DNA from 2 places in the Burkholderia multivorans ATCC BAA-247 genome. Region 1 is predicted to be linked to the other one. Evidence: predicted binding sites of a transcription regulator. Region 1 holds the regulator's gene; the other holds the start of a gene.
The links. Region 1 encodes HrcA, which represses chaperone genes, less so after heat shock. Its sites were predicted from a motif close to TTAGCACTCNNNNNNNNNGAGTGCTAA; they were not measured.
Positions count from the first base shown of each region.

Region 2: rpoH (RNA polymerase sigma factor RpoH) is a predicted target of HrcA. The motif match lies at 10,595-10,621, and genes of this name have one in related genera.

Region 1 covers NZ_CP009832.1:833,280-847,817, forward strand. Annotated here, with positions in the region: gene glnE (bifunctional [glutamate--ammonia ligase]-adenylyl-L-tyrosine phosphorylase/[glutamate--ammonia-ligase] adenylyltransferase) at 1-140, shown strand, start outside; gene recN (DNA repair protein RecN) at 270-1,919, opposite strand; gene NP80_RS16255 (NAD kinase) at 1,939-2,841, opposite strand; gene hrcA (heat-inducible transcriptional repressor HrcA) at 2,972-3,994, shown strand; gene hemH (ferrochelatase) at 4,212-5,279, shown strand; gene NP80_RS16270 (RNA-binding S4 domain-containing protein) at 5,276-5,683, shown strand; gene NP80_RS31435 (hypothetical protein) at 5,655-5,816, opposite strand; gene grpE (nucleotide exchange factor GrpE) at 6,168-6,713, shown strand; gene NP80_RS16280 (thioredoxin family protein) at 6,724-7,143, shown strand; gene dnaK (molecular chaperone DnaK) at 7,291-9,237, shown strand; gene dnaJ (molecular chaperone DnaJ) at 9,500-10,630, shown strand; gene pabB (aminodeoxychorismate synthase component I) at 10,634-12,496, shown strand; gene panB (3-methyl-2-oxobutanoate hydroxymethyltransferase) at 12,600-13,415, opposite strand; gene NP80_RS16305 (deoxynucleoside kinase) at 13,462-14,148, opposite strand; gene folK (2-amino-4-hydroxy-6-hydroxymethyldihydropteridine diphosphokinase) at 14,145-14,538, opposite strand, start outside.
Region 2 covers NZ_CP009832.1:3,128,071-3,142,608, reverse strand. Annotated here, with positions in the region: gene nagA (N-acetylglucosamine-6-phosphate deacetylase) at 1-505, shown strand, start outside; gene NP80_RS27055 (SIS domain-containing protein) at 498-1,505, shown strand; gene ptsP (phosphoenolpyruvate--protein phosphotransferase) at 1,521-4,103, shown strand; gene nagE (N-acetylglucosamine-specific PTS transporter subunit IIBC) at 4,183-5,973, shown strand; gene cydX (cytochrome bd-I oxidase subunit CydX) at 6,113-6,235, opposite strand; gene cydB (cytochrome d ubiquinol oxidase subunit II) at 6,295-7,431, opposite strand; gene NP80_RS27030 (cytochrome ubiquinol oxidase subunit I) at 7,463-9,043, opposite strand; gene cydP (cytochrome oxidase putative small subunit CydP) at 9,033-9,290, opposite strand; gene rpoH (RNA polymerase sigma factor RpoH) at 9,599-10,534, opposite strand; partial or broken gene NP80_RS27015 (acyloxyacyl hydrolase) at 10,892-11,462, shown strand; gene NP80_RS27010 (nuclear transport factor 2 family protein) at 11,508-11,891, shown strand; gene leuA (2-isopropylmalate synthase) at 12,026-13,672, opposite strand; gene ybiB (DNA-binding protein YbiB) at 14,065-14,538, opposite strand, start outside.

The DNA of each region.
Region 1 (14,538 bases):
CGTACCGGAAGCTGCAGCACAAGCTGCGGCTCGACGGGATGGAGAAGGCGCGCGTCGAGCCGGCGCTCGTCGCCGACGAGCGCGCGGCCGTGATCGCGCTGTGGACGCGCGTGTTCGGTGCGCTTGAAACGGGCGTTTGATGGGCGGCGGCGTGCGCGGGCGGGCGGCGCTTCTATATAAGTAAACGCGTCGGCGGAGCAGGCGCGCGTGCGTGCGGTCCGCCCGCCGCCACGGCGCTGCGGCGCCGGCGTGCTTGCCGCGCCGCAGCGTCAGGCCGCGAGCATTTCCTTCGCGTGCTTGCGTGTCGTCGCGGTGATCTCGAGCCCGCCGAGCATCCGCGCGACTTCCTCGATCCGGCTCGCCTTGTCGAGCGCGACGACGGTCGACACGGTGCCGCCGTGCTCGTCGCTGCCTTTCGCGACCTGGAAATGGTGGTCGCCGCGCGCCGCGACCTGCGGCAGGTGCGTCACGCACAGCACCTGCCGGTCGCGCCCGAGTTGATGCAGCAGCCGGCCGACGACTTCGGCCACGCCGCCGCCGATACCCGTATCGACCTCGTCGAAGATCAGCGTCGGCGTCGGGCTCGCGGCGCTCGCGATCACCGCGAGCGCAAGACTGATCCGCGCGAGCTCGCCGCCCGACGCGACTTTCGCGAGCGGGCGCAGCGGCACGCCGGCGTGGCCGGCGACGCGGAATTCGATCTGCTCGAGCCCGTGCGGGCCGCCGTCCGCGAGCGGCACGAGCGCGACTTCGAAGCTGCCGCCTGCCATCGACAGTTCCTGCATGCCGGCCGTCACCGCGGTGCCGAGCGCCTGCGCGGCCTGCGCGCGCGCCTTCGACAGGCGCTTCGCGTCGGCCAGATACGCGTCCCATGCCTTCGCCTGCGCGGCTTCGAGCGCGCCGAGATCGGCCGCCGCGTCGAGCGCGGCAAGCTGCGCGCGGCGCGCCGCGTGTTCCTCGTGCAGCGTGTCGGGCGGCAGCCGGAACTTGCGGGCGGTGGAATGCAGCGCGTCGAGGCGCATTTCGACCTGCGCGAGGCGGTCGGGATCGAGATCCAGACGCTGCGCGTAGTGCGACAGCGAATAGACCGCTTCCTGCAGCTGGATTTCGGCCGGCTCGAGCGACGCGAGCGCGTCGCCGAGCGCGGCGTCGTAATCGGCGAGGCTGCGCAGCTTCGACACGATCGCGCCGAGCTGCGTGAGCATCGCGTCGTCCGATTCGGACAGCGCATCGAGCGCGCCACGCACGCCCTCGATCAGATTCGCCGAATGCGACAGGCGCTTGTGCTCGGCGCTCACTTCTTCCCATTCGCCCGGCTGCGGCGCGAGCTTGTCGAGCTCCGCGAGCTGCCATGCGAGCTTTTCGCGTTCCAGTTGCAGCTCGCGTTCGTGCGCCTTCGCCGCGTCGATCGCCTGCGTCGCATCGCGCCAGACGCGCCACGCGCGCGCGACGTTCGCGGCCTCGGCGACGAGCCCCGCGTGCGTGTCGAACAACTCGCGCTGCGCGTCGGGACGCATCAGCAACTGGTGCGCGTGCTGGCCGTGAATGTCGACGAGCATCTCGCCGAGTTCGCGCAGTTGTGCGAGCGTCGCGCTGGTGCCGTTGATGAATGCGCGCGAGCGGCCGTTCGCGTCGATCACGCGGCGCAGCATCACGGTGTCTTCGGCGTCGAAAGCGTGTTCGTCGAGCCAGCGCGCGACACGGTCGTGCGGCGTGAATTCGGCGGTGATGTCGGCACGGCTGCAGCCGGTGCGCACGACGCTCGCGTCGGCGCGCTCGCCGAGCGCGAGCGCGAGCGCGTCGATCAGGATCGATTTTCCGGCGCCGGTTTCGCCGGAAAAGACGGTAAAGCCGGCGTCGAATTCGAGATCGAGCGCGGCGACGATGACGAAGTCGCGTATCGAGAGGTGGCGGAGCATGGTGTCGGGCGGCGGCGCGTCAGGACGCCTTGTCGTCTTCGTTCGAGGCGTGCTCGTTCCAGTGCAGCTTCTTGCGCAGCGTCGCGTAGTAGCTGTAGCCGATCGGATGCAGGAACGGCACCGTGTGCTTCGAGCGGCGCACCTCGATCGTATCGTTCAGTTCGAGCGCGGTGAACGACTGCATGTCGAAGTTCACGTTGACGTCGCGCCCGCCGACGATCTGGATCGCGATCTTCGAATCGTCCGGCAGCACGATCGGCCGGTTCGACAGCGCGTGCGGCGCGATCGGCACGAGCACGATGCCTTGCAGCTGCGGATGGAGGATCGGGCCCGCCGACGACAGCGCGTATGCGGTCGAGCCGGTCGGCGTCGCGACGATCAGGCCGTCGGAGCGCTGGTTGTACATGTACCGGCCGTCGACCGACGCGCGCAGCTCGACCATCCCGGAGAAGCCGCTGCGGTTCACGACGACGTCGTTGAATGCGAGCGCGTGGTAGATCGGTTCGCCGTCGCGGACGATTCGCGCCTCGAGCAGCGAGCGCTCCTCGCGCTCGAACTTGCCCGACAGCATCACGGGGACGAGCGCCTGCATGTCGGCCGCGGCGATGTCGGTGATGAAGCCGAGCCGGCCGTGGTTGATGCCGATCAGCGGCGTCCGGTACGGCGCGAGCTGCCGGCCGATGCCGAGCATCGTGCCGTCGCCGCCGAGCACGACCGCGACGTCGGCGCGCGCGCCGATCTCGGCCGGCGTCAGCGCCGGATAGCCCGAGATGCCGATCTCGCGCGCGGTGTCGCCTTCGAACACGACCTCGAACCCGCGCTTCGCGATGCAGGCGGCGAGCGTGGCGAGCGGCTCGGCGATGCCCGGCGTGTTGCTGCGGCCGACGAGCGCGACGGTGTTGAACAGATTACCGGTTTTCATGCCGGCATTACACCATAGCTCGATGCCGAAAAGAACCGTCGTGCCGCCGCGGGGCCGGATCGGACGCCGCCGCGCAACAGCGCTTGCGGCCACTCGCCGCGCTCGCGCGGTTGCGCTAAAATTTTCCACCATGCTAGATCCTCGCGCACGAACCCTCCTGAAAACCCTGATCGAACGGTATATCGCCGACGGTCAGCCGGTCGGATCGCGCACGTTGTCCCGGTACTCGGGGCTCGAGCTGAGCCCCGCGACGATCCGCAATGTGATGTCCGATCTGGAGGAGCTCGGCCTCGTGTCGAGCCCGCACACGTCGGCCGGCCGCGTGCCGACGCCGCGCGGCTACCGGCTGTTCGTCGACACGATGCTGACCGTCGAAACGCCGATCGACGCCGCGGCCGTCGCGCGGCAGGTGCAGAGCACGCTGCAGGCCGGCGAGCCGCAGCAGAAGGTGGTCGCCGCCGCGGCCAGCGTGCTGTCGAACCTGTCGCAGTTCGCCGGCGTCGTGCTGACGCCGCGCCGCAGCCACGTGTTCAAGCAGATCGAGTTCATGCGGCTGTCGGAAAAGCGCATCCTGCTGATCATCGTGACGCCGGAAGGCGACGTGCAGAACCGCATGCTGGCGACGCCGCGCGACTATTCGCCGTCGCAGCTGACCGAAGCGTCGAACTACATCAACGCGCATTTCGCGGGCCTGTCGTTCGACGAGGTGCGCCGGCGCCTGCGCGACGAAATCGACCAGCTGCGCGGCGACATGACCGCGCTGATGCACGCGGCCGTGACGGCGAGCACCGAGGTGCCCGACACCGAGGACACGGTGCTGATTTCCGGCGAGCGCAACCTGCTCGAGGTGGCGGACCTGTCGTCCGACATGGCGCGGCTGCGCAAGCTGTTCGACGTATTCGACCAAAAGACGGGCCTCCTGCAACTGCTCGACGTGTCGAGCCACGCCCAGGGCGTGCAGATCTTCATCGGCGGCGAATCGACGCTCGTGCCGATCGAGGAGATGAGCGTCGTCACCGCGCCTTACGAGGTGAACGGCAAGATCGTCGGCACGCTCGGCGTGATCGGGCCGACGCGGATGGCGTACAACCGCGTGATCCCGATCGTCGACATCACCGCGCGCCTGCTGTCGCTGACGCTGAGCCAGCAATAGCCGGCGCGAGCGCGTTCCGCCATCATCGGCGCGCGGGCGCCGCGCCGCCAGTCGGCCGGACGGCTAGTGGGCGGCGGATCGATCGTCGCGGCCGGCCTGCGCCCCGGCTGATCTGCGCGCCGGGCCGGTCTCCCGCGGTTCGACCGCGCGGCCCGACATCCGCACCCCGCTATAATTAAAAGCCATCCGGTTTCGTGCCTCGAGCACGCTCTTGCCCATGCGTTTCGACCTTGAGCCGCCTTCGAGCGTCGCGGCTGCCCACCGCGTCGGCGTGCTGCTGATCAATCTCGGCACGCCCGACGCGCCGACGCCGCGTGCGGTGCGGCGCTACCTTGCCGAATTCCTGTCCGATCCGCGTGTCGTCGAAATCCCTCAGCCCGTCTGGCAGGTGCTGCTGCGCACGCTGATCCTGCCGCTGCGCGGCCGGGCATCCGCGAAGAAGTACGCGGCGGTCTGGATGCCGGAGGGCTCGCCGCTGCGCGTGTACACCGAGCGTCAGACCGAGGGCGTGCGGCACCTGCTCGCGTCGAACGACTATCACGTGCTGGTCGACTACGCGATGCGCTACGGCAGCCCCGGCATCGCACAGGCGCTCGCGCAGTTCAAGCGCGCAGGCGTCGAGCGCGTGCTGCTGATGCCGATGTATCCGCAGTATTCGGCATCGACGACGGCCACCGCGTTCGACGCCGCCTTCGCGGCGCTCGCGCGCATGCGCAACCAGCCGGAAGTGCGCACGGTGCGCCACTATGCCGACCACCCGGCCTACATCCACGCGCTCGCCGAGCAGGTGCGCCACTACTGGGCGCAGCACGGCCGGCCCGATTTCGCGGCCGGCGACAAGCTCGTGCTGAGCTTTCACGGCGTGCCGAAGCGCACGCTCGATCTCGGCGATCCGTATCACGACCAGTGCCAGCAGACGGGCGCGCTGCTGATGGCTGCGCTCGGGCTCTCGACGATCGAATGCCGCGTGACGTTCCAGTCGCGCTTCGGCAAGGCCGAATGGCTGCAACCGTACACGGCGCCGACGCTGCGCGAGCTCGGCGAGGCCGGCGTGCGGCGCGCCGACGTGTTTTGTCCGGGCTTCACGGCCGACTGCCTCGAGACGATCGAGGAGATCGGCATGGAAGTGCGCGACGCGTTCATCGCGGGCGGCGGCCAGTCGTTCCACCGGATTCCGTGCCTGAACGGCGCGCCGGCGTGGATCGGCGCGCTCGGCGAGATCGTCGCGGAGAATCTGCAGGGCTGGCCCGTGCGGACCGCCCAACCCGAAACGGTGAACGGATGAACTACAGGATTTCGACGGAGCCCGGCGCGAAGCTGCGCATCGACAAATGGCTATGGGCCGCGCGGTTCTTCAAGACGCGTTCGCTCGCGAGCGATGCGGTCGACAAGGGGCGCGTGAAGATCGGCGGCGCGGCCGTCAAGCCGGCGAAGGAAGTGCGCGTCGGCGACGAGGTCGAGATTGCGATCGATGGCATCGTCTGGCACATTGCCGTGCTGGGCGTCTGCGACGTGCGCGGGCCGGCCAGCGTCGCGCAGACGCTCTATGCGGAAACGGAAGCAGGGCGCGCCGAGCGGCTCGCCGAACTGGAGCGGCGGCGTACGTATCGCGAGCCGGCGGCCGCGCTGCATGGCCGGCCGACGAAGCGCGACCGCCGCATCATCGACAAACTGTCCGGTGGACGCTGAACAGCTGATCGAACGTCGCGCGTACGCTGCCGTATTCGGTCGTGCGGTCGGTCACGGCGCCCGACAGACAGATGGTGGTGGTGCCGGCGATGAGTACCAGCGCGACCACCGATATCGCAAAGGTCAGTTTCACGGTACTCCCCTCGAAAAGACGGGTGAAAATGGCGCCAGGCGGAGATCGGGCGGCGGGAGCTAGGGTAAACGCGCTTTTCCCGACGCCTGAAACGAGTGTAGTGCAGCGCACAGTGCCGGGCTAGTACTTCCCCGGTAAGCGTTGTTACCGGCCGTTTCGCGCGATTCGGCGGCCGATGCGCGCAATGCGGGGCAAACCGCTTCGTTGTTTCGCCGCACGCGCGAATTCCGGCGAATCTCCCTCTTGAAACCGCGGTTTTCGCCCTTATCTGCACCAGCAATGTGCGGCACCTTCGGTCATACGGCCGGCGGTTGCCGATTTGGCTTCAACCTCTAATCGACTTTCAGCGACATGGAAAACACGCAAGAGAACCCGGCATCCCAATCGGCCGAAGAAAACGGCAGCGAGACGCAGGCGGCACAAGACGCGGCTCCCGCCGCGGAAGCAGCCGACGCGGCGCTCGCCGAGGCTCAAGCCAAGGTCGCCGAGCTGCAGGAAAGCTACCTGCGGGCGAAGGCCGAGACCGAGAACGTTCGCCGTCGCGCGCAGGAAGACGTCGCGAAGGCCCATAAATTCGCGATCGAAAGCTTCGCCGAGCACCTGCTGCCGGTGCTCGACAGCCTCGAAGCCGCCGTCGGCGACACGTCGGGCGACATCGCCAAGGTGCGCGAAGGCGTCGAGCTCACGCTGCGCCAGCTGACGAGCGCGCTCGAGAAGGGCCGCGTCGTCGCGATCAATCCGGTCGGCGAGAAGTTCGATCCGCACCGCCATCAGGCGATCTCGATGGTGCCGGCCGATCAGGAGCCGAACACCGTCGTCACGGTGCTGCAAAAGGGCTATACGATCGCCGACCGCGTGCTGCGTCCCGCGCTCGTGACGGTCGCGCAGCCGAAGTAAGGGCGTCGCCATGCTACCCGCCGGCGTCGATCCGGCCGCGTTCGACGCGTTCGGCATGCAGCCGCTGTCCGCCGACACGTTCGACGCCGGCATCGCCGGCGCCGGCGACGCGCTCGCGGTCGTGTTCTTCTGGGGCGTCGACTGCTTCAACTGCGAGATCGCGAAGAAGGCGATGCTCGCGCAGCCCGACGCGATCCGCGCGCTGGACCTGAAGTGGTTCCACTGCAACGTGTACGAACATCGCGAGCTGGGGCGCCGCTTCGGGTTGCACGGCGTGCCGACCTGGTTCTTCTTCCATCGCAGCAAGCGGCTGGGCCGCGCGACCGGCTGGCACGGGCTCGCGCAGTTCCAGGCGGCGGTCGCCGCCGCGCGCGCGAAGATCGCCGCGTCGGCGCCCGCGGAGGACGATCCTGCTTCGCGCGGCGATTGAAAAAATTTAATATCCGCATCGGTCGTCAGGTCTTGAAAACGGATCCGCCGGACGCATTTCGGGAACAGAGTTGAATTCGGCGCGCGAAACCGGCCCAAAACGGCCGGTTTCGCGCAGCAAACAAGCATTTCTGGAGATTAGGAAAAAATGGGAAAGATCATCGGTATTGACCTCGGCACCACGAACTCGTGCGTCGCGGTGATGGAAGGCAACCAGGTCAAGGTCATCGAGAACTCGGAAGGTGCGCGCACCACGCCGTCGATCATCGCGTACATGGACGACAACGAAGTGCTCGTCGGTGCGCCGGCCAAGCGTCAGTCCGTGACGAACCCGAAGAACACGCTGTTCGCGGTGAAGCGCCTGATCGGCCGCCGCTTCGAAGAGAAGGAAGTGCAGAAGGACATCGGCCTGATGCCGTACTCGATCATCAAGGCCGACAACGGCGACGCATGGGTCGAGGCGCACGGGCAGAAGCTCGCGCCGCCGCAGGTGTCGGCCGAAGTGCTGCGCAAGATGAAGAAGACGGCCGAAGACTACCTCGGCGAGCCGGTCACGGAAGCCGTGATCACGGTGCCGGCGTACTTCAACGACAGCCAGCGTCAGGCCACCAAGGACGCCGGCCGCATCGCGGGCCTCGAAGTCAAGCGGATCATCAACGAGCCGACCGCGGCCGCGCTCGCGTTCGGTCTCGACAAGGCCGAGAAGGGCGACCGCAAGATCGCCGTGTATGACCTCGGCGGCGGTACCTTCGACGTGTCGATCATCGAGATCGCGGACGTCGACGGCGAGAAGCAGTTCGAAGTGCTGTCGACCAACGGCGACACGTTCCTCGGCGGCGAGGACTTCGACCAGCGCATCATCGATTACATCATCGGCGAGTTCAAGAAGGAGCAGGGCGTCGATCTGTCGAAGGACGTGCTCGCGCTGCAGCGCCTGAAGGAAGCGGCCGAAAAGGCGAAGATCGAGCTGTCGTCGAGCCAGCAGACCGAAATCAACCTGCCGTACATCACGGCCGACGCATCGGGTCCGAAGCACCTGAACCTCAAGATCACGCGCGCGAAGCTCGAAGCGCTGGTCGAGGATCTGGTCGAGCGCACGATCGAACCGTGCCGCATCGCGATCAAGGACGCCGGCGTCAAGGTGTCGGACATCGACGACGTGATCCTCGTCGGCGGGCAGACGCGCATGCCGAAGGTGCAGGAGAAGGTGAAGGAATTCTTCGGCAAGGAACCGCGCCGTGACGTGAACCCGGACGAAGCCGTCGCCGTCGGCGCGGCGATCCAGGGCCAGGTGCTGTCCGGCGACCGCAAGGACGTGCTGCTGCTCGACGTGACCCCGCTGTCGCTCGGCATCGAAACGCTCGGCGGCGTGATGACGAAGATGATCAGCAAGAACACGACGATCCCGACGAAGCACTCGCAGGTGTATTCGACGGCGGACGACAACCAGTCGGCCGTGACGATCAAGGTGTATCAGGGCGAACGCGAAATGGCGGCCGGCAACAAGCTGCTCGGCGAGTTCAACCTCGAAGGCATCCCGCCCGCACCGCGCGGCGTGCCGCAGATCGAAGTGACCTTCGACATCGACGCGAACGGCATCCTGCACGTCGGCGCGAAGGACAAGGCGACCGGCAAGGAAAACAAGATCACGATCAAGGCCAACTCGGGTCTGTCCGAGGCGGAAATCGATCAGATGATCAAGGACGCGGAAGCGAACGCGGCGGAAGATCACAAGCTGCGTGAGCTGGCCGATTCGCGCAACCAGGGCGACGCGCTCGTCCACAGCACGAAGAAGGCGCTCTCCGAGTACGGCGACAAGCTGGACGCCGGCGAGAAGGAGAAGATCGAGGCGGCGCTGAAGTCGCTCGAGGACGTGCTGAAGGACACGTCGGCCGACAAGGCTGCGATCGACGCGAAGGTCGAGGAGCTTGGCAAGGCATCGCAGAAGCTCGGCGAGAAGATGTACGCCGACATGCAGGCCCAGGCGGGTGCGGCCGGCGCGGCCGGTGCAGCGGAGGGCGCGGCGCAGGGCGGCGCGCAGCAGGCTGCGGACGACGTCGTCGACGCCGAGTTCAAGGAAGTGAAGAAGGACTGAGGCCGGGTTGCAATGGCACCGTACGCCGCGCGCGAACCGCGCGCGGCGCGGCCGACAAGCCGTCTGTCTTTCCTTCCTGCCGCTGCGCGCTGCGCGGCGGATGGCCGGATCGACTCCACGCCTGGCGGGCTTCGCGGCCCTCCGGGCACATTTGTTTTTTGGCGGGCGCTGCGTAACGTCTGCGGCGCCGGACGAGTCGAGAGACTTTACTGCGGGCGAAAGGAGCCGACGCGCGTGCGGCGCGCGGCGGCGGTGAATCGATATGGCGAAACGGGATTACTACGAGGTTCTGGGCGTCGCGAAGAACGCGAGCGACGACGAAATCAAGAAGGCGTATCGCAAGCTGGCGATGAAGTACCACCCGGACCGCAATCCGGACAACAAGGATGCGGAAGAGCATTTCAAGGAGGTGAAGGAAGCCTATGAAATGCTGTCGGACAGCCAGAAGCGGGCCGCGTACGACCAGTACGGCCACGCGGGCGTCGACCCGAACATGGGCGGTGCGGGCGCACAGGGCTTCGGCGGCTTCGCGGACGCGTTCGGCGACATCTTCGGCGACATCTTCGGTCAGGCCGCGGGCGGTCGCGGCGGCCGCGGCGGCCCGCAGGTGTATCGCGGCGCCGACCTGCGCTACAGCATGGAAATCACGCTGGAGCAGGCCGCGCACGGCTACGACACGCAAATCCGCGTGCCGAGCTGGGTGTCGTGCGAAGTCTGTCACGGCTCGGGCGCGAAGCCGGGCACGAAGCCCGAAACCTGCCCGACCTGTCATGGCCAGGGCTCGGTGCGCATGTCGCAGGGCTTCTTCAGCATCCAGCAGACCTGCCCGAAGTGTCACGGCACCGGCACCTACATCCCGGAGCCGTGCGCGCATTGCCACGGCTCGGGCAAGGTGAAGGAAACCAAGACGCTCGAAGTGAAGATCCCGGCCGGGATCGACGACGGGATGCGGATCCGCTCGGCCGGCAACGGCGAGCCGGGCATCAACGGCGGGCCGCCGGGCGACCTCTACGTCGAGATCCACATCAAGCCGCACGCTGTGTTCGAGCGCGACGGCGACGATCTGCACTGCCAGATGCCGATCCCGTTCACGACGGCGGCGCTCGGCGGCGAGATCGAAGTGCCGACGCTGGCCGGTCGCGCGACGTTCCCGGTGCCGGAAGGCACGCAGTCGGGCAAGACGTTCCGTCTGCGCGGCAAGGGCATCAAGGGGCTGCGCTCGAGCATTGCCGGCGATCTGTACGTGCACGTCCAGGTCGAGACGCCGGTGAAGCTGACCGACCATCAGCGCGATCTGCTCAAGCAGTTCGAGAAGTCGCTGGCCGAAGGCGGTGCGCGTCACAGCCCGCAGAGCAAGAGCTGGTTCGACCGCGTGAAGAGCTTCTTCGAGTAAGTCATGACTGACGGTAACGGGAGCGCGTCGTTCGCGCTCTTGGACGATTGCGACTCGACCGCGTCCGCGCGGTCGAGTCGTTTGTATTCGGGCTTCGTGCGTGAACGCGTGTGTACCGATCCCGCACGGCTCGACGCGCTCGATGCGGCGCTCGCGCAGGACTTGCGCGACGGTCTGCATGCGGTCGTCGTCGGCGACTATGAATTCGGACGCAATCTGCAACGCGCGCAGCCGGGCCATGCCCCGCTGCGCTTTTTGCTATATGCGCGCTGCGAGCGTCTGTCGCGTGCCGAGGTCGACGCGTGGCTCGCCGCGCAGGACGGCGCCGATACGCCGTCGATCGCAGGCGTCGCGCATGTGCGGAAAAGCGTGACGCGCGACGCGTTCGGCGCGGCGATCGCCGCCGTGCACGACGCGCTGCGCGCCGGCGATTCGTATCAGATCAACTATACATACCGGCTGAACTTCGACGTGTTCGGCACGCCGCTCGCGCTGTACCGGCGGCTGCGTGCGCGTCAGCCGGTGCGCTACGGCGCGCTGATCGCGCTGCCGGACGGCGCGTGGGTCGTGTCGTGCTCGCCCGAGCTGTTCGTCGAGAAGCACGGCGAACTGCTGCGCGCGCGGCCGATGAAGGGCACTGCGCCGCGTTCGGCCGATCCGCAGCAGGATGCGGCGTCCGCCGCGTTCCTCGGGAACGATCCGAAGAACCGCGCGGAAAACGTGATGATCGTCGATCTGCTGCGCAACGACGTGTCGCGGATCGCGCGCACGGGCACGGTCCGCGTGCCGGCGCTGTTTTCGGTCGAACCGTATGCGTCGGTATGGCAGATGACGTCGACGGTCGAGGCCGGCTGGCGCGACGGCACGACGTTCGCCGACATGCTGCGCGCGCTGTTTCCGTGCGGCTCGATCACGGGCGCGCCGAAGCACAAGACGATGCAGCTGATCGATGCGATCGAGACGACGCCGCGCGGCCTCTACACGGGCACGATCGGCTGGCTCGATGCGCCGCGCGATGCGGCCGCGGCGTGCGGCGATTTCTGTCTGTCGGTCGCGATCCGGACGCTGACGCTCGACGCGCCGCCGGCCTCCGCACCGGCGGGCGACGACCGGCGGCGCGGGACGATGGGCGTCGGCGCCGGCATCGTGCTCGACAGCGTGGCCGCCGACGAATACGCGGAGTGCGAATTGAAAGCACGCTTCCTGACCGACGCCGATCCCGGCTTCCAGCTGTTCGAGACGACCTGCGCGACGCGCGCGGACGGCATCCGCCACGTCGATCGCCACCTCGCGCGGCTGCAGCGCAGCGCGGACGCGTTCGGCTTTCGCTTCGATGCCGATGCGCTGCGGCGCGCGATCGACGCGCGCTGCGCGGCGCTGGACGGCGACGGGCCGTACCGGATGAAGCTCTCGCTTGCGAAGGACGGCACGCTCGACATCGTCGCCGCAGCGCTGAAGCCGCTGCCTGCGGGGCCGGTGCGCGTCTGGCTCGCAGCCGACCACGGCTTCGCGCCGACGCGCGCGAACGACGCGCTGCTGCTGCACAAGACGACGCGCCGCGCCGACTACGATCGCGCCTGGCAGGCGGCGGAAGCACTCGGCGGCTTCGACATGCTGTTCGTCAACGAGCGCGGCGAGCTGACCGAAGGCGGGCGCTCGAACCTGTTCGTGAAGCTCGACGGGCAATGGGTGACGCCGCCGCTCGCGTCGGGCGTGCTGCCGGGCGTGATGCGCGCCGTGCTGCTCGACGATCCGGCCTTCGGCGCGGTCGAGCGCATCGTCACGCGCGACGATCTCTCGCGCGCGCAGGCGCTGCTGCTCACGAACGCGCTGCGCGGCGCGCTCGACGCGGTATTGACGAAGTAGCGCGGCACGGTCCCTCCCGCCGCAAGTAAAAAGCGCGACGCCCGGCAACGGACGTCGCGCTTTCGTTTGTCGACGGCTCGCGTGGGCGCGCCGCAATGGATGCTCAGAACGAATGCTCCGGCCCGGGGAACGAGCCGTCCTTCACTGCCTTCACGTATGCATCGACCGCCGCCTCGATGTTCGGCTGCCCCTGCATGAAGTCCTTCACGAAACGCGGCCGCTTGCCGGGGAAGATCCCGAGCATGTCGTGCAGCACGAGCACTTGCCCCGAGCAGTCGGCGCCCGCGCCGATGCCGATCGTCGGAATCTTCAGCATGTGCGTGACTTCGGCGGCGACGAGCGTCGGCACCGCTTCGAGCACGACGAGCTGTGCGCCGGCCGCCTCGATCGCGCGCGCGTCGCGCAGCAGCTGCGCGGCGCCGGCTTCGGTCTTGCCCTGCACCTTGAAGCCGCCGAACGCGTGCACCGACTGCGGCGTGAGGCCGAGGTGCGCGCATACCGGCACCGAGCGCTCGACGAGGAAGCGGATCGTCTCGGCGAGCCATTCGCCGCCTTCGAGCTTGACCATCTGCGCGCCTGCGCGCATCAGCTCGACCGCGTTCGCGAACGCATCGGCCGGCGTGCCGTAGGTGCCGAACGGCAGATCGGCGACGACGAGCGCACGCGGCTGCGCGCGCGCGACGCATGCGGTGTGATACGCGATGTCGGCGAGCGACACGGGCAGCGTCGTCGAGTGGCCCTGCAGCACGTTGCCGAGCGAATCGCCGATCAGCAGCACGTCGGTGCCCGCGCGGTCGAGCAATGCGGCGAAGCTCGCGTCGTAGCACGTGAGCATCGCGATCTTCTCGCCGGCGTCGCGCATCGCCTGCAGCTTCGGCACCGTCACGGCAGGCCGGCTCGATTCCTGGAGATAGGTCATGGAGAAATCCGGTTCGATGAGTGAAAAACGACGGGCGGGACGCGTGTCAGCGCGTCGTCTCGCCCTTGACGAAGAATTCCTTGCGGCCGCGCATCGTTTCGATGCGCTCGACCAGCAGCGCGAAGTCTTCGGGGGAATCCAGCGGGTTCAGGTGTTCCGCGGCGACCGTCAGCACCGGCGTGCGGTCGTAGTGATAGAAGAATTCGTTGTAGGCGTCGACGAGCGCGCGCAGGTACGCATCGCCGATCTGCAGTTCCATCGGCAGCCCGCGCTTCTGGATCCGCGCGAACAGCACTTCGGGGCTCGCCTGCAGATAGACGACGAGATCGGGCGCCGGCGCACGCGGCGCTTCGAGATGCGCGGCGATCGACCGGTACAGCTGCCATTCGTCTTCGGGCAGGTTCAGCCGCGCGAAGATGTCGTTCTTCTGCGGCATGAAGTCGGCGACGACCGGCCGGCCCGTATCGAGCGCGCCGATCAGCTCGGCCGCCTGCTGCGCGCGCTGCAGCGCGAACGACAGCTGCGTCGGCAGCGCATAACGCGCGGTGTCGCGATAGAAGCGCTCGAGAAAGGGGTTGTCCTGCGGCCGCTCGAGCAGCGTCTGCATCGACCAGCGTTCGGCCAGCAGCTGCGCGAGCGTCGTCTTGCCGACGCCGATCGGCCCTTCGATCACGAGATAGCGATGCGGGGCGCGCAGATCGGGCGCGGTGACGGTCAGCGGTGTGGGGTTCATCGGCAGCGGTTCTTGTCGGCGCCGTCGCCGGCGGCGAGCGCCTTCATCAGGCACTGACAGGTCTGCACCTTCTCGATGCGCTGGTGCGCGACCGCAGCGAGGAATGCGTCGGCGCGGCCGCGCGCCGGAATGTCGAGCAGCGGCTCGACCTCGACGAGCGGCACGAGCGCGAAGGCGCGCTCGGTCAGGCGCGGATGCGGGACGATCAGGTCGGGCTCGTCGATCGAATCGGCACCGAACAGCAGGATGTCGATGTCGAGCGTGCGCGGCGCATTGCGGTACGGACGTTCGCGGCCGAAGTGATGTTCGATCTTCTGGCAGAGCGCGAGCAGCTCGCGCGCGGCGAGCGTCGTGTCGACCTTGACGACGCAGTTGTAGTAGTCGTCGCCG
Region 2 (14,538 bases), 1.1 Mb from region 1:
CGGCTTCACGCACCTGTTCAACGCGATGTCGCCGCTCCATCACCGCAATCCCGGCCTCGTCGGCGCGGCGCTCGCGCACGCCGAATACGCGGAAATCATTCCCGATCTGCTGCACGTGCATCCGGGCGCGATCCGCGCGGCGCTGCGCGCGATTCCGCGACTGTACGTCGTGACCGACAGCACGTCGGCGACCGGCATGCCCGACGGCGAATACCGGCTCGGCAGCCAGCACGTGACGAAGTGCCTCGGCGGCGTGCGTCTCGCCGACGGCACGCTCGCCGGCAGCACGCTGACGATGGACCAGGCATTGCGCAACCTCGTGTCGCTCGGTCTGCCGATCGCCGACGTGTCGAACCGGATGTCGCGCTATGCGGCCGACTACCTCGGTCTCGCCGATCGCGGCCGCCTCGAGCGCGGCGCGTGGGCCGACCTCGTCGTGTTCGATCGCGACCTGAACCTCACCGCGACCTACGTCGAAGGAGAATCGATTGTCGAATATGCTTAACGAAGCGCGCGAGTCCGCCCGGGTCGTCGCCGCGCAGCTTGCCGACACGACGCGCGTCGAAGCGCTCGCCGGCCAGCTGATGGATCATCCGCCGGCCGTCGCGCTGACGGTCGCGCGCGGCAGCTCCGATCATGCCGCGAGCTATTTCGCGAGCCTGACGATGAGCCGCCTCGGCGTGCCGGTCGCGTCGCTGCCGATGTCGGTCGCGACGCTGCAGCAGGCGCCGCTGAAGGTGCAGGACCAGCTCGCGATCGCGTTCTCGCAGTCGGGCAAGAGTCCCGATCTCGTCAATACGATGACCGCGCTGCGCGAAGCCGGCGCGCGCACGGTGGCGGCCGTGAACGTGCTGCCGTCGCCGCTCGCCGACGCGTGCGAGCATCAGTTGCCGCTGTTGGCCGGCCCCGAGCTGTCGGTCGCGGCGACGAAGAGCTACATCGCGATGCTGTCGCTGTCCGCGCAGATCGTCGCGTTCTGGCAGCGCGACGCCGCACTGATGACGGCGCTGCGCGGGCTGCCCGACGTGCTCGCGCAGGCGGGCGCGCTCGACTGGTCGCCGGCCGTCGACGCGCTCGCCGGCGTCGAGCGGATGATCGTGATCGGCCGCGGCCTCGGCCTCGCGATCGCGCAGGAAGCCGCGCTGAAGCTGAAGGAAACGTCCGGCATCCAGGCCGAGGCGTTCTCGAGCGCGGAGGTGCGTCACGGCCCGATGGAACTGATCGACCGCGACTACCCGCTGCTCGTGTTCGCGCCGCCGGGCCCCGAGCAGACCGGCCTGCTGCAGCTCGCCGACGACATGCGTGCCCGCGGCGCGGCCGTGCTCGTCGCGGCGCCCGCCGGCACGCCGGGCGCGACGCTGCCGCTCGCATCGTCCGCCCATCCGGCGCTCGACCCGATCGCCGCCATTCTTTCGTTCTACGTGATGGCGGCCGAGCTTGCCGTCGCGCGCGGCCGCAATCCCGACACGCCGCGCCACCTGAACAAAGTCACCGAAACGCACTGATAGCCGAGACAGCCGATGAGACGCGCCGAGGAGTCCCAGTTGAAGAGTTCCACCCACGATCAGATCGTCCTGCTTGCCCCGCTGACGGGGCCGATCGTCGCACTGGCCGACGTGCCCGATCCGGTGTTCTCCGGCGGGATGTTCGGCGACGGCATCGGCATCGATCCGCTTGCCGGCAAGCTGGTCGCACCGTGCGCGGGCATCGTGTCGCATCTCGCGCGCACGGGGCACGCGGTGACGATCACGACGCCGCACGGCGCGGAAGTGCTGCTGCACATCGGCATCGACACCGTCGAGCTGAACGGGCAGGGCTTCACCGCGCGCGTCGAAGCCGGCGCGCGCGTCGAAGCGGGCGACCTGCTGATCGAGTTCGATCAGGACGCGGTCGCGCGCACTGCGCATTCGCTGGTATCGGTGATCGCGATCGCGAATTCCGATGCGTTCGACGTGATCGAGCGCGCGAGCGGTTTCGCGACGGCCGGCGAGACGCCGCTGCTCACGCTGCGCGGCAAGGGCGAGGCCGCCGCGCAAGCCGCGCAGGCGGGCGCAGCCGCGATGAACGAAGTGCGGCGCGAGCTCGTGCTCACGCAGCCCGGCGGCCTGCATGCACGGCCGGCCGCACGTGCGCGCGAAGCGGCGCGCGGGCACGACGCGCACGTCGAAGTGCATTTCGACGGCCGCAAGGCGCCGATCGAAAGCGTCGTCGGCCTGCTCGGTCTCGGCGCGGGCGAACGTGCGACGGTCGTGCTCGTCGGCCGCGGCGCGCATGCGCAGCAGGCCGTCGATGCGGTTGCCGCCGAGCTGCTGCGCGAAGCGCACGGCGAGGCCGAGGAAAAGCCGGCGCGGCTGACGTCGCCGGCGCCGCAGCCGGTCGCGAACCGCAGCGGCGCGCCGCTCGCGCCGAACACGCTCGCCGGAGTCTGCGCGGCGCCCGGCATCGCGGTCGGCACGCTGGTGCGGCTCGACGACGCCGACATCGTGCCGCCCGAACAGGCCGCCGGCACGCCGGCCGCGGAAAGCCGCCGTCTCGATCAGGCGCTGAAGACCGTCGATGCGGAACTCGACGGCACCGTGCGCAGCGCATCGGCGCGCGGCGCGGTCGGCGAAGCGGGCATCTTCGCGGTGCACCGCGTGCTGCTCGAGGATCCGACGCTGATCGACGCGGCGCGCGACCTGATCAGCCTCGGCAAGAGCGCGGGCTTCGCCTGGCGCGCGACGATCCGCACGCAGATCGACACGCTGTCGAAGCTCGACGACGCGCTGCTCGCCGAGCGCGCGGCCGACCTGCGCGACATCGAGAAGCGCGTGCTGCGCGCGCTCGGCCACACGAGCGGCGCGGTACGCGCGCTGCCCGACGAGGCCGTGCTCGCGGCCGAGGAATTCACGCCGTCCGATCTGTCGTCGCTCGATCGCGCGCGCGTGACCGCGCTCGTGATGGCGCGCGGCGGTGCGACCTCGCATGCGGCGATCATCGCGCGGCAGCTCGGCATTCCGGCGCTCGTCGCGGTCGGCGACGCGCTGTACGCGATTCCGGACGGCACGCAGGTCGTCGTCGATGCGAGCGCCGGGCGGCTCGAACATGCGCCGACAGCGCTCGACGTCGAACGCGCGCGCCACGAGCGCGAGCGTCTGGCCGGCGTGCGCGAAGCGAACCGCCGGATGGCCGGCGCGGCGGCCGCGACCGCCGACGGCCGCGCGATCGAAGTGGCCGCGAACATCGCGACGCTCGACGACGCGAACACCGCCGTCGACAACGGCGCGGATGCAGTCGGCCTGCTGCGCACCGAGCTGATGTTCATCCACCGGCAGGCCGCGCCGACGATGCTCGAACATCAGCAGAGCTATCAGGCGATCGTCGACGCGCTGCAGGGCCGCACCGCGATCATCCGCACGCTCGACGTCGGGGCCGACAAGGAGGTCGACTACCTGACGCTGCCGCCGGAACCGAATCCCGCGCTCGGACTGCGCGGCATTCGCCTCGCGCAGCTGCGTCCCGATCTGCTCGACGATCAGTTGCAGGGCCTGCTCGCGGTCAAGCCGTTCGGTGCGGTGCGCATCCTGCTGCCGATGGTCACCGATGCGGGCGAACTGGTGCGGCTGCGCAAGCGCATCGACGAATTCGCGCGCGCGCAGGGCCGCACCGAGCCGATCGAGGTCGGCGTGATGATCGAGGTGCCGTCGGCCGCGCTGCTCGCCGATCAGCTCGCGCAGCATGCAGATTTCCTGTCGATCGGCACCAACGATCTCACGCAATACACGCTCGCGATGGACCGCTGCCAGGCCGATCTGGCCGCGCAGGCCGACGGGCTGCATCCGGCCGTGCTGCGCCTGATCGACCTCGCGGTGCGCGGCGCGGAAAAGCACGGCAAGTGGGTCGGCGTATGCGGCGCGCTCGGCGGCGATCCGCTCGCGGTGCCGATCCTCGTCGGCCTCGGCGTGACCGAACTGTCGGTGGATCCGGTATCGGTGCCGGGCATCAAGGCGCGCGTGCGCCGTCTCGATTACGCGTTGTGCCGTCAGCGTGCGCAGGATCTGCTCGCGCTCGATTCGGCCCACGCGGTCAGGGCAGCAAGCCGCGAGATCTGGCCGCTCGACTGAGTCGTCGGCGGCGGGCTCGCGGCCCGTTTTACTACGAAAGCAATCAAGTCAACGACGAGACAATGGACTGGAGGACTGAATGGACGGGAATCCGTTTCTGAAGATACAGAGCCTGGGACGGGCGCTGATGCTGCCGATCGCGGTGTTGCCGGTCGCCGGCATCCTGCTGCGGCTCGGGCAGCCGGACGTGTTCAACATCAAGATGATCGCCGATGCCGGTGGCGCGATCTTCGACAACCTGCCGCTCTTGTTCGCGATCGGCGTGGCGGTCGGCTTCGCGAAGGACAACAACGGCGTCGCGGCGCTCGCGGGCGCGATCGGCTATCTGATCGAAACCGCGATCATGAAGGACATCGACCCGAAGCTGAACATGGGTGTGCTGTCCGGCATCATCGCGGGTGTCGTGGCCGGCCTGCTGTACAACCGCTACAAGGACATCAAGCTGCCCGACTACCTCGCGTTCTTCGGCGGCAAGCGGTTCGTGCCGATCATCACGGGGCTCGTATGCGTGGTGCTCGGCATCGTGTTCGGCTACGTGTGGCAGCCGATCCAGCATGCGATCGATGCGGCCGGGCAGTGGCTGACGACGGCGGGCGCGATCGGTGCGTTCGTGTTCGGCTTCCTGAACCGGCTGCTGCTCGTCACGGGGCTGCACCACATCATCAACTCGCTCGCGTGGTTCGTGTTCGGCAACTTCACGCCGCCCGCCGGCGGCGAGATCGTGCACGGCGACCTGCATCGCTTCTTTGCGGGCGATCCGACCGCGGGCACCTTCATGGCCGGCTTCTTCCCGATCATGATGTTCGGCCTGCCGGCCGCGTGTCTCGCGATGCTGCACGAAGCGCCGAAGGAGCGTCGCGCGATGGTCGGCGGCCTGCTGTTCTCGATGGCGCTCACGTCGTTCCTCACGGGCGTGACCGAGCCGATCGAGTTCAGCTTCATGTTCCTCGCGCCGGTGCTGTACGTGATCCACGCGGTGCTGACGGGGCTGTCGCTCGCGATCTGCCAGATCCTCGGCGTGAAGCTCGGCTTCACGTTCTCGGCCGGCGCGATCGACTACGTGCTGAACTACGGGCTATCGACGAAGGGCTGGATCGCGATTCCGCTCGGCATCGCGTACGGCATCGCGTATTACGCACTGTTCCGCTTCTTCATCCGCACCTTCAACATGGCGACGCCGGGCCGCGAGCCGGCATCGGCCGATGCGGCGAGCGAATCGTATGCATCCGGCGGCTTCGTCGCGCCGGCCGCCGGCGCTGCGGGCGCTGCGACGGCCGCGGCCGCCGCGCCGCGCGCGCAGCGCTATATCGCGGCGCTCGGCGGTGCGGGCAACCTGAGCGTCGTCGATGCATGCACGACGCGTCTGCGTCTGACCGTCGTCGATCCGGCGAAAGTGTCGGAGCCGGAGCTGAAGTCGATCGGTGCGCGCGGCGTGCTCAAGCGCGGCGGCAACAGCGTGCAGGTCATCATCGGGCCCGAGGCCGACATCATCGCGGACGAGATGCGCGCGGCGATCGGCGGCGGCGCAGCAGGCGCGGCCGTGAACGCGACGGCGCCTGCGGGCGCCGTCGCGGAGCCCGCCACAGGCGCGGCAGCCGGCCCGCTCGATCCGGAGCCCGCACGCTGGCTCGCGGTGTTCGGCGGCGCGACGAACGTCGTGTCGCTCGACGCGATCGCGACCACGCGTTTGCGCGTCGTCGTGCGCGATCCGTCGGCGGTCGATCGCGAGCGCCTCGGCACGCTCGACGTCGCATGGGTGTCGTCGGACACGCTGCACATCGTCTGCGGCAACGCGGCTGCGCGCTACGCGCAGCAGCTCGGCGCACGCCTGCCGTCGGCCGGCGACGGCGCGGCCGCACAACCGGCTTGACGCGACGACGCCGGCCCGCATCCGCATAGCGGATCGGCGGCCGGCCGGCAAAACGGAAACGGCTTGCGATGCGATCGCAAGCCGTTTTGTTTTGGCACGGCGCGCGGCAGCGCCTGACCGCCGCCGCTGCTGTGCGACGTCACTTGCGCGCCACGCGCACCGACGCTTCCTGCTGCTTTTGGCGCGCCTCGAGCCACATCGCGTTGACGATCCCGAACGACAGCGCGACGCCGATCCCGAGAATCCAGCTGAAATACCACATGATCCGACTCCTTGCGAAACGGGGGAGCGGCGCGGCGCGCCTGCGCGCGCCGGCCGCGTTCAATACATCGAGTGCGTGTTCTCGTCGAGCACCTGACGCGTGACCTTGCCGCGCATCACGCGATAGACCCAGCTCGTATAGACGAGGATGATCGGCAGGAACACGATCACGGCGAATAGCATCACGAGCAGCGTCTTCTCGCTCGACGTCGAATCCCAGACGGTCAGGCTGCTCGTCGGGTCCAGCGACGACGGCATGATGAACGGGAACATCGAGAAGCCGGCCGTGAGGATCACGCCGACGATCATCAGGCCCGTGCAGAAGAACGCGGTCTTCTCGCGGCGCGAGCCGGCGAGCAGCGTCGCGAGCAGCCCGCCCGCGATGCCGACGACGGGCGCCGCGATCATCCAGGGATAGTCGCGGTAGTTCGCGAGCCACAGCCCGGCGCCGGACGCGACCTCCTTCAGCAGCGGATTGGCGACCGTGCCGGCGGGCGCGGCACGCGTGATGTGAAAGCCGTCGACATAGGCGGCGACCAGCACGCCCGCGAGCGCGAACAGCACGACCGCGACGAACGACGACACGCGCAGCGCGACCGACGCACGGCGCGCGATCATGCCGTCGGTCTTCATCTTGATGAACGCGGCGCCGTGCGCGACGAGCATCGTCAGGCTGACGAGCCCGCAGAGCACCGCGAACGGATTCAGCAGCGCCCAGAAGCTGCCGTGATAGCTGACGCGCAGATCGGTATCGAAGCGAAACGGCACGCCCTGCAGCAGATTGCCGAACGCGACGCCGAACACGAGCGCCGGCACGAAGCCGCCGATGAACAGGCCCCAGTCCCAGCCTGCGCGCCAGCGCGGGTCCGTGCGCTTGCTGCGATAGTCGAAGCCGACCGGCCGGAAGAACAGCGCGAACAGCACGAGCAGCATCGCGAAGTAGAAGCCGGAGAACGACGCGGCGTAGACGAGCGGCCACGCGGCGAACATCGCGCCGCCGGCCGTGATCAGCCATACCTGGTTGCCTTCCCACGTCGCGCCGACCGTGTTGACGATGATCCGGCGTTCGTCGTCGGTCTTGCCGAGGAACGGCAGCAGCGCGGTCGCGCCCATGTCGAAGCCGTCGGTGACGGCGAAGCCAATCAGCAGCACGCCGACGAGCAGCCACCAGATCAGCTTGAGCGTTGCATAGTCCATAGCGATTCCTTGTGTCGTTGCGGGGGCGTGCTCATGCGGCCGCGTGTTCGCGTGCGGCCGCCTGCTCGTGGTGATAGCGGCCGGTGTGCAGCGACGACGGGCCGAGGCGCGCGTACTTGAACATCAGCGTGATTTCGATCACGAACAGCGCGGTGTAGAACACGATGAACCCGGCCAGGCTCAGGTACAGGTCGGTCGGCGTGAGGCTCGACGCCGACAGATGCGTCGGCAGCACGCCCGCGATCGTCCACGGCTGGCGGCCGAGCTCGGCGACGACCCAGCCGAATTCCGCCGCGAGCCACGGCAGCGGGATCGCCCATACCGCGTAGCGCAGGAACCAGCGGCGGTTGTCCTGCAGCAACTGGCGGCGCGCGCAGAACCAGAACGCGGCGATGAAGGTCGCGAGGAACAGGAAGCCGAGGAACACCATGATGCGGAACGAGAAGAACACGGGCGCGACCGGCGGAATCGTCTTCTTCGCCGCCGCTTCGATCTGCGCGGGCGTCGCGTCGGTCACGTTCGGCGTGAACTGCTTGAGCATCAGCCCGTAGCCGAGATACTGCTTGTGCTCGTCGAACAGCGCGCGCGTCGCGGCGCTCGTGTCGCCGGCCTTGATCTTCTGCAGCGCACCGTACGCGATCATGCCGCTCTGGATGTGCGCCTCGCTGCGCTTCGCGAGCTCGCGCAGGCCGATCACGGGCTCGTCGATCGAGCGCGTCGCGATCAGGCCGAGCGCATACGGAATCTTGATCGCGTAGTCGGTGCGCTGCGCTTCCTGGTTCGGGATGCCGATCAGCGTGAACGACGCCGGCGCCGGCTGCGTTTCCCATTCCGATTCGATTGCGGCGAGCTTCATCTTCTGCACTTCGCCGGTCGTGTAGCCCGATTCGTCGCCGAGCACGATCACGCAGAGCGTGGAGGCGAGGCCGAAGCCGGCCGCGACCGCGAACGAGCGCAGCGCGAAGTCGACGTCGCGCTTTTTCAGCAGATACCACGACGACACGCCGAGCACGAACATCGCGGCCGTCACGTAGCCGGCCGACACCGTGTGCACGAACTTCACCTGCGCGACCGGGTTGAACAGCACGTCGAACAGGCTCGTCAGCTCCATGCGCATCGTCTGGTAGTTGAACTCGGCGCCGACCGGATTGTTCATCCAGCCGTTGGCGACGAGGATCCACAGCGCCGACAGATTCGAGCCGAGCGCGACGAGGAACGTGACGATCAGATGCTGCACTTTCGACAGGCGGTTCCAGCCGAAGAAGAACAGCCCGACGAACGTCGACTCGAGGAAGAACGCCATCAGGCCTTCGACGGCGAGCGGCACGCCGAAGATGTCGCCGACGTAGTGGGAGTAGTACGACCAGTTCGTGCCGAACTGGAATTCGAGCGTGATGCCGGTCGTCACGCCCATCGCGAAGTTGATGCCGAACAGCTTGCCCCAGAACTGCGTCATGTCCTTGTAGACCTGCTTGCCGGTCATCACGTAGACGGATTCCATGATGACGAGCAGCCAGGACAGGCCGAGCGTCAGCGGGACGAACAGGAAGTGGTAGAGCGCCGTGATGCCGAACTGCAGACGTGACAGATCGACGACTTCGCTACTTATCATGGTGGTCTCCCTCGGTAGAAGCGGGTGCCGGTACCGAGAGCAGCTTCTCGGCGACGGCGGCAGGCGGCAGCGACATGTGGTCAGCCTGCGGATGATTGAAGAATGCGTATTTGAGCGACATCAACAGGATCAGCTTGAAGATCAGCACGAGCGTGATGTCGCGGGCGAGGGTCGGGCCGTGCGCCCACGCGACGACGCGCGCGCGCCAGCCGCGCGGCCGGGCCGGTTCCTGATTGATCGAGATCAATGCCGTTTTCCCTGAAACGATTTAAAGCGGTTTTGGCGCGACTTTATGCGGAATATGTGACGGCTGTTAAGCTGTTTTAATCCTTTTGCGCGGGATATGCCAATTTTAAAAGCGCGCATTTGCAATGCCGAGTGCTGCGCTGCGGCAGACCGTCGCGAAGCCAGTGGAAAAACTTGAGGCAGATCAAGGTTTTGCGGAGCATGCTCGAGAACGGGCAAATGCACGCGCAAAGCCGAAGCCGTGAATGGGCGAAAAAAAACCGCTGCCGGGTGGCAGCGGTTTTCGGTGATGCGTTCGGGATCGTCGGATTATGCGTATTCGGCGAGTGCCGTGCGCATCTTTTTCATTGCGCTCGCTTCGATCTGGCGGATACGCTCCGCGGAGACGCCGAATTCGGCCGCGAGATCGTGCAGCGTCGAGCCGCCCGAGCCGTCGTCGTCGACGTGCAGCCAGCGCGCCTCGATGATGCGGCGGCTGCGCGCGTCGAGCGCGTCGAGCGCCTGGGCGATGCCGTCCGTCTGGAGCATGTCGCGCTGGCGCGCAGCCAGCACGGCGGTCGGCTCGTTATGCGAATCGGCCAGATAGGCGATCGGCGCGTACGATTCCTCGCCGTCCTCGACTTGCCCTTCGAGCGCGATGTCGCCGCCCGACAGGCGCGTTTCCATCTCGGTCACCTCTTCGCGCTTCACGTTCAGTTCCTGCGCGAGACCGTCGATCTCCTCGGGCGTCATCGCCTGCATGCCTTTCTTGTGGCTGCGCAGGTTGAAGAACAGCTTGCGCTGCGCCTTCGTCGTCGCGACCTTCACCATCCGCCAGTTGCGCAGGATGTACTCGTGGATTTCGGCCTTGATCCAGTGAATCGCGTACGACACCAGGCGCACGTTTTGCGCCGGATCGAAACGCTTCACCGCTTTCATCAGACCGATGTTGCCTTCCTGGATCAGGTCGCCGTGCGGCAGCCCGTAGCCGAGATAGTTGCGCGCGATCGACACGACCAGGCGCAGGTGCGACAACACCAGGCGGCGCGCGGCCTCCAGGTTGTTATTTTCGCGGTATTCGGTCGCGTACTGGCGTTCCTCTTCGGCGGTCAGCAGCGGAATGCGGTTGACGGCCTGGATGTACGCATCGATGTTGCCAAGCTGACCCGGCAACATCGAATGAGTTGCGAGCGCCAGCGAGCCTGCCGATTCGGCCTTGGCCGGCGTCGGGCTCAGGGTATTCGGGAGGGTCAGGGCGTTGCTCACTAAAAACTCCTTTGGAATCAGGGATGAACCCTGGTCTCGGGTTAGATTCCGAGGCCAATCTTAGCACTCCGTGGAGCCGAGTGCTAATACCTTAGAGGCCGTGCGGACATCGGAGTTCCCGGTTATCTATCAAAATAGTCGAGTCGATAGTCTAGGGTTCGACCGGAGGCGCAGTCGCGAGTTCCGATAGTGGCGGCCGGCGACCCGAATCGGCAGACGGTTTCGATTTTTGTAGTTTTGGAAGCAAACAATTTCGCTTCGCGATGCCGATCGGAAAAGTCCTTTACCATACCATTCAGTTCGCTCGAGCACGGCCGCGCGGCCGGCTCCATTCAACCCACAAAGTTGGAGTGTCAGATGAACAAGAAGAAGAACCGCCGGCCGCGTAGCCGGATCGTCCTGCATGCCGCGGTCGCGGCCTCCCTGCTCGCCGGATCGGGGCTGGCTTTCGCCGACCGCTGGGGCATCCAGGCGGGCGGCGGCTTCTCGGATCGCCACGGTATCGACAAGGCCGATCTGGCCGTGGTGTGGGATCCCGGCTGGAACTGGTGGGAAATCGGCGGATGGCACTTCGCGTTCGTGCTGGAAGGCCATGTCGGTTACTGGCATACGGGCGGCAACATTCACGGCAATATCGGCGAATTCGGCGCGACGCCGATGTTCCGCTTCATCAAGAGCGCCGGCCAGGTCCGGCCGTTCATCCGAGGCCGGCGCCGGCGTGCGGCTGCTCACGCACCCGACGATTTCCGACAACTTCTCGATGTCGACCGCCTTTCAGTTCGCGGACGTCGTCGGCGTCGGCGCGCAATTCGGCGAACGGCAGCAGTATCAGGTCGGATACCGCTTCCAGCATGTGTCGAACGCGGGTATCAAAGAGCCGAATCCTGGGGTAAATTTCCACCAGTTCTACGTGCAGTACAACTTCTGATCCGCATGCCCGCGCACGGCGTGCGCGTTGCCGAGGAGTCAGGCGATGACGAAGGTGGTCGATGCGATCCGCGCGCTCGAGCGCGATCGGTTCCGGGCGATGGTCGACGGGGACGGCGAGGCGCTCGATGCGCTGCTGTCGGAGAAGGTCTTCTACGTGCACACGAACGGCAAGCGGGAAACCAAGCAGCAGTTCATCGACGCCATTGCCGCCGGCCGCCGCCGCTATCGCCAGATCGAGATTCAGTCGCAGGACGTGCTGCCCGTCGGCGACGGCACCTGCCTCGTCACGGGCCGTGCGCTGATCGAGATGGAAACGAACAACGGCGGCCTCGTGTTCCCGATCGCCTACACGGCGGTCCAGGCACAGGAGCAGGGCCGCTGGCGCCTGCTGGCCTGGCAGGCGACGCGGTGCGCAACCGACACATGAGCGCGCGTCGCGCCCATTTTCATGTATCGACCGAAGCGGCCTTCTGGGCCGCTTTTTGTTGCCCGTGCAGCGCGGATCGCGCGGCGCACGGGCGGTTGCGCACCGCTCGCGCCGAAGGCGAGCGGTCGTGTGCCTCAGGCGGCCGCGCGCCGGTCCGCGTGCTGCCAGGTGGAGCGATTGATCGCGCTGACGACCGCATCGAGCGCCGCGCACGACGCGTCGGCATGGACGCCGACGCCGTGCCGCAGCGGCGCATCGCCGACGCGGCAGCCGACCGACACGGCGATGCGCCCGTCCACTGTGCGCACGTGCTCGCACGATGCGACGTCGATCGTCGCGCCGGCGGCCGCCGCGAACGCCGCGGCCGCGCGCTGCACGGCCGCTTCGGGCGCCGCGTCGGCCGCGAACGCGCCTGCGATCTCGCGATTCTGCCAGCGCGCGCCGTTGCCGTGCCGCGCGGCCGGGCCGTCGGTTTCGAGGAATTCGCGCGCAAAGAGCGCGCAGATCGCGTCCCCGGTGACTTCGGCGCCCGACGCATCGGCGAGCGTCTGCACCGCGTGGCTGAATTCGATCTGCACGCGGCGCGTCGGCGTAAAGCCCATCCCGCGCTCGAGCAGGTACGTCGCGCCGCCCTTGCCGGACTGGCTGTTCACGCGGATCACCGCGTCGTAGCTGCGGCCGAGATCGGCCGGGTCGATGGGCAGATACGGCACTTCCCACAGCGCGTCCGCGCGTTGCTGCGCGAAGCCCTTGCGGATCGCGTCCTGGTGCGAGCCGGAGAACGCGGTGAAGACGAGGTCGCCCGCGTACGGGTGACGCGGATGCACGGGAATCTGGTTGCAGCGTTCGACGACGCGGCGCACCGCGTCGATGTCGGAGAAGTCGAGGCCCGGATCGATGCCCTGCGTATACAGATTGAGCGCGAGCGTGACGAGATCGACGTTGCCGGTGCGCTCGCCGTTGCCGAACAGGCAACCCTCGATGCGATCCGCGCCGGCGAGCAGCGCGAGCTCGGCGGCGGCGACCGCGGTGCCGCGGTCGTTGTGCGGATGGACGGACAGCACGATGCTGTCGCGATACGCGAGATTGCGGTCCATCCATTCGATCTGATCGGCGAACACGTTCGGCATCGCGGCTTCGACGGTCGCCGGCAGGTTGACGATCATCTTGTGGTCGCGGGTCGGACGCCACATTTGCGCGACCGCGTCGCACACTTCGCGCGCGAACGTCAGCTCAGTCATGCTGAAGGTTTCCGGCGAATACTGGTAGGTCCACTGCGTGTCCGGGCGCGCGGCCGCGTATGCCTTGATGAGGCGCGTGCCTTCGACCGCGAGCGCCTTCACGTCGTCCTTCGACATCCCGAACACGATGCGGCGGAACGACGGGCAGATCGCGTTGTACAGATGCACGATCGCGCGCGGCACGCCTTCAAGCGCTTCGAACGTGCGGGCGATCAGGTCTTCGCGCGACTGCACGAGCACTTCGATCGTCACGTCGTCGGGGATGCGCTTCTCGTCGATCAGCTTGCGCACGAAATCGAAGTCGGTTTGCGACGCCGACGGAAAACCGACTTCGATCTCCTTGAACCCGATCGCGACCAGCATCTCGAAGAACTCGAGCTTCTGCTCGATGCTCATCGGTTCGATCAGCGACTGGTTGCCGTCGCGCAAGTCGGTGCTCATCCACACCGGCGCCCGCTCGATCGTGCGGGTCGGCCACTTGCGGCCGTTGAGGCGGACGGGTTCGAACGCTCGGTACTTTTCTTGCGGGTTGCGCTTCATCTTCTTGACCTCGGGTCTCAAGTCGCGAGCGAAGACGGATGGCATGAGCGACGGTTGACGCTGCCTCGCACCGTGGCGCGCGATCGCGCTGCGGATGCGGATGATCTTCGCGATTCGACCGACGGATAGACGGACGAAAGCTGACGACTTCGGGTTGCAAAAACTGCGAGAAGGGTGCTGCGAGGAACTGCTGGGAGGGACCGTGCAGACGTCGCACGGCGCTACGACAGCCTTAGGCTAGTCGTAGCGATAGCGGCCGCGCTAGGCGGCCGGAGGTAATTCGGAGGGTGTTCGGGAAGGAACGCATGACGGCAACTCTATGCCAGGATGCGGGCGCGTGTCAAATGGGCGCGATCGGGCCGGCGTACCGCGGGCCGCGCCGACGCCCTCGCTCAGCCCGCCGTGCGGGCGATCCGCACGATCGTCGCGACCTGGCGCGCCACGGTGTCGGGTACCGGAATCTCGCCTCGCAGCACGGCGTCGGTCCAGGCGGCCGTCGTTTGCGCGTCGCGCGATTCGGGCAGCGCGACGGGCGGCGCGTCGGCCGACGAGCGCTCCGGCTCGATCAGCGTGTCGCAGACGCCGTCGTGCAGCCAGTCGACCTGCACCTGGCGCCGCGTATCCGCGACGGCTTCGCCCTCGGTGCCGCGTGCGAGCAGCGCGCCGCCGAGCGCGGCGTCCGGATGCGCGGCGAACAGCTCGACGAGACTGTCGCGATACGGCGGATGCGTGTAGTTGACGAGCCGCAGCCCGGCCGGCGCGAACGGCTGCAGCAGCTTCACGAGCGTGTGCGTCGAATTGCGCACGCCGAGCACGGCGCGCATCGACAGCAGCCGCGCGATGCGCGGCGCGAGCGTGTCGATCGG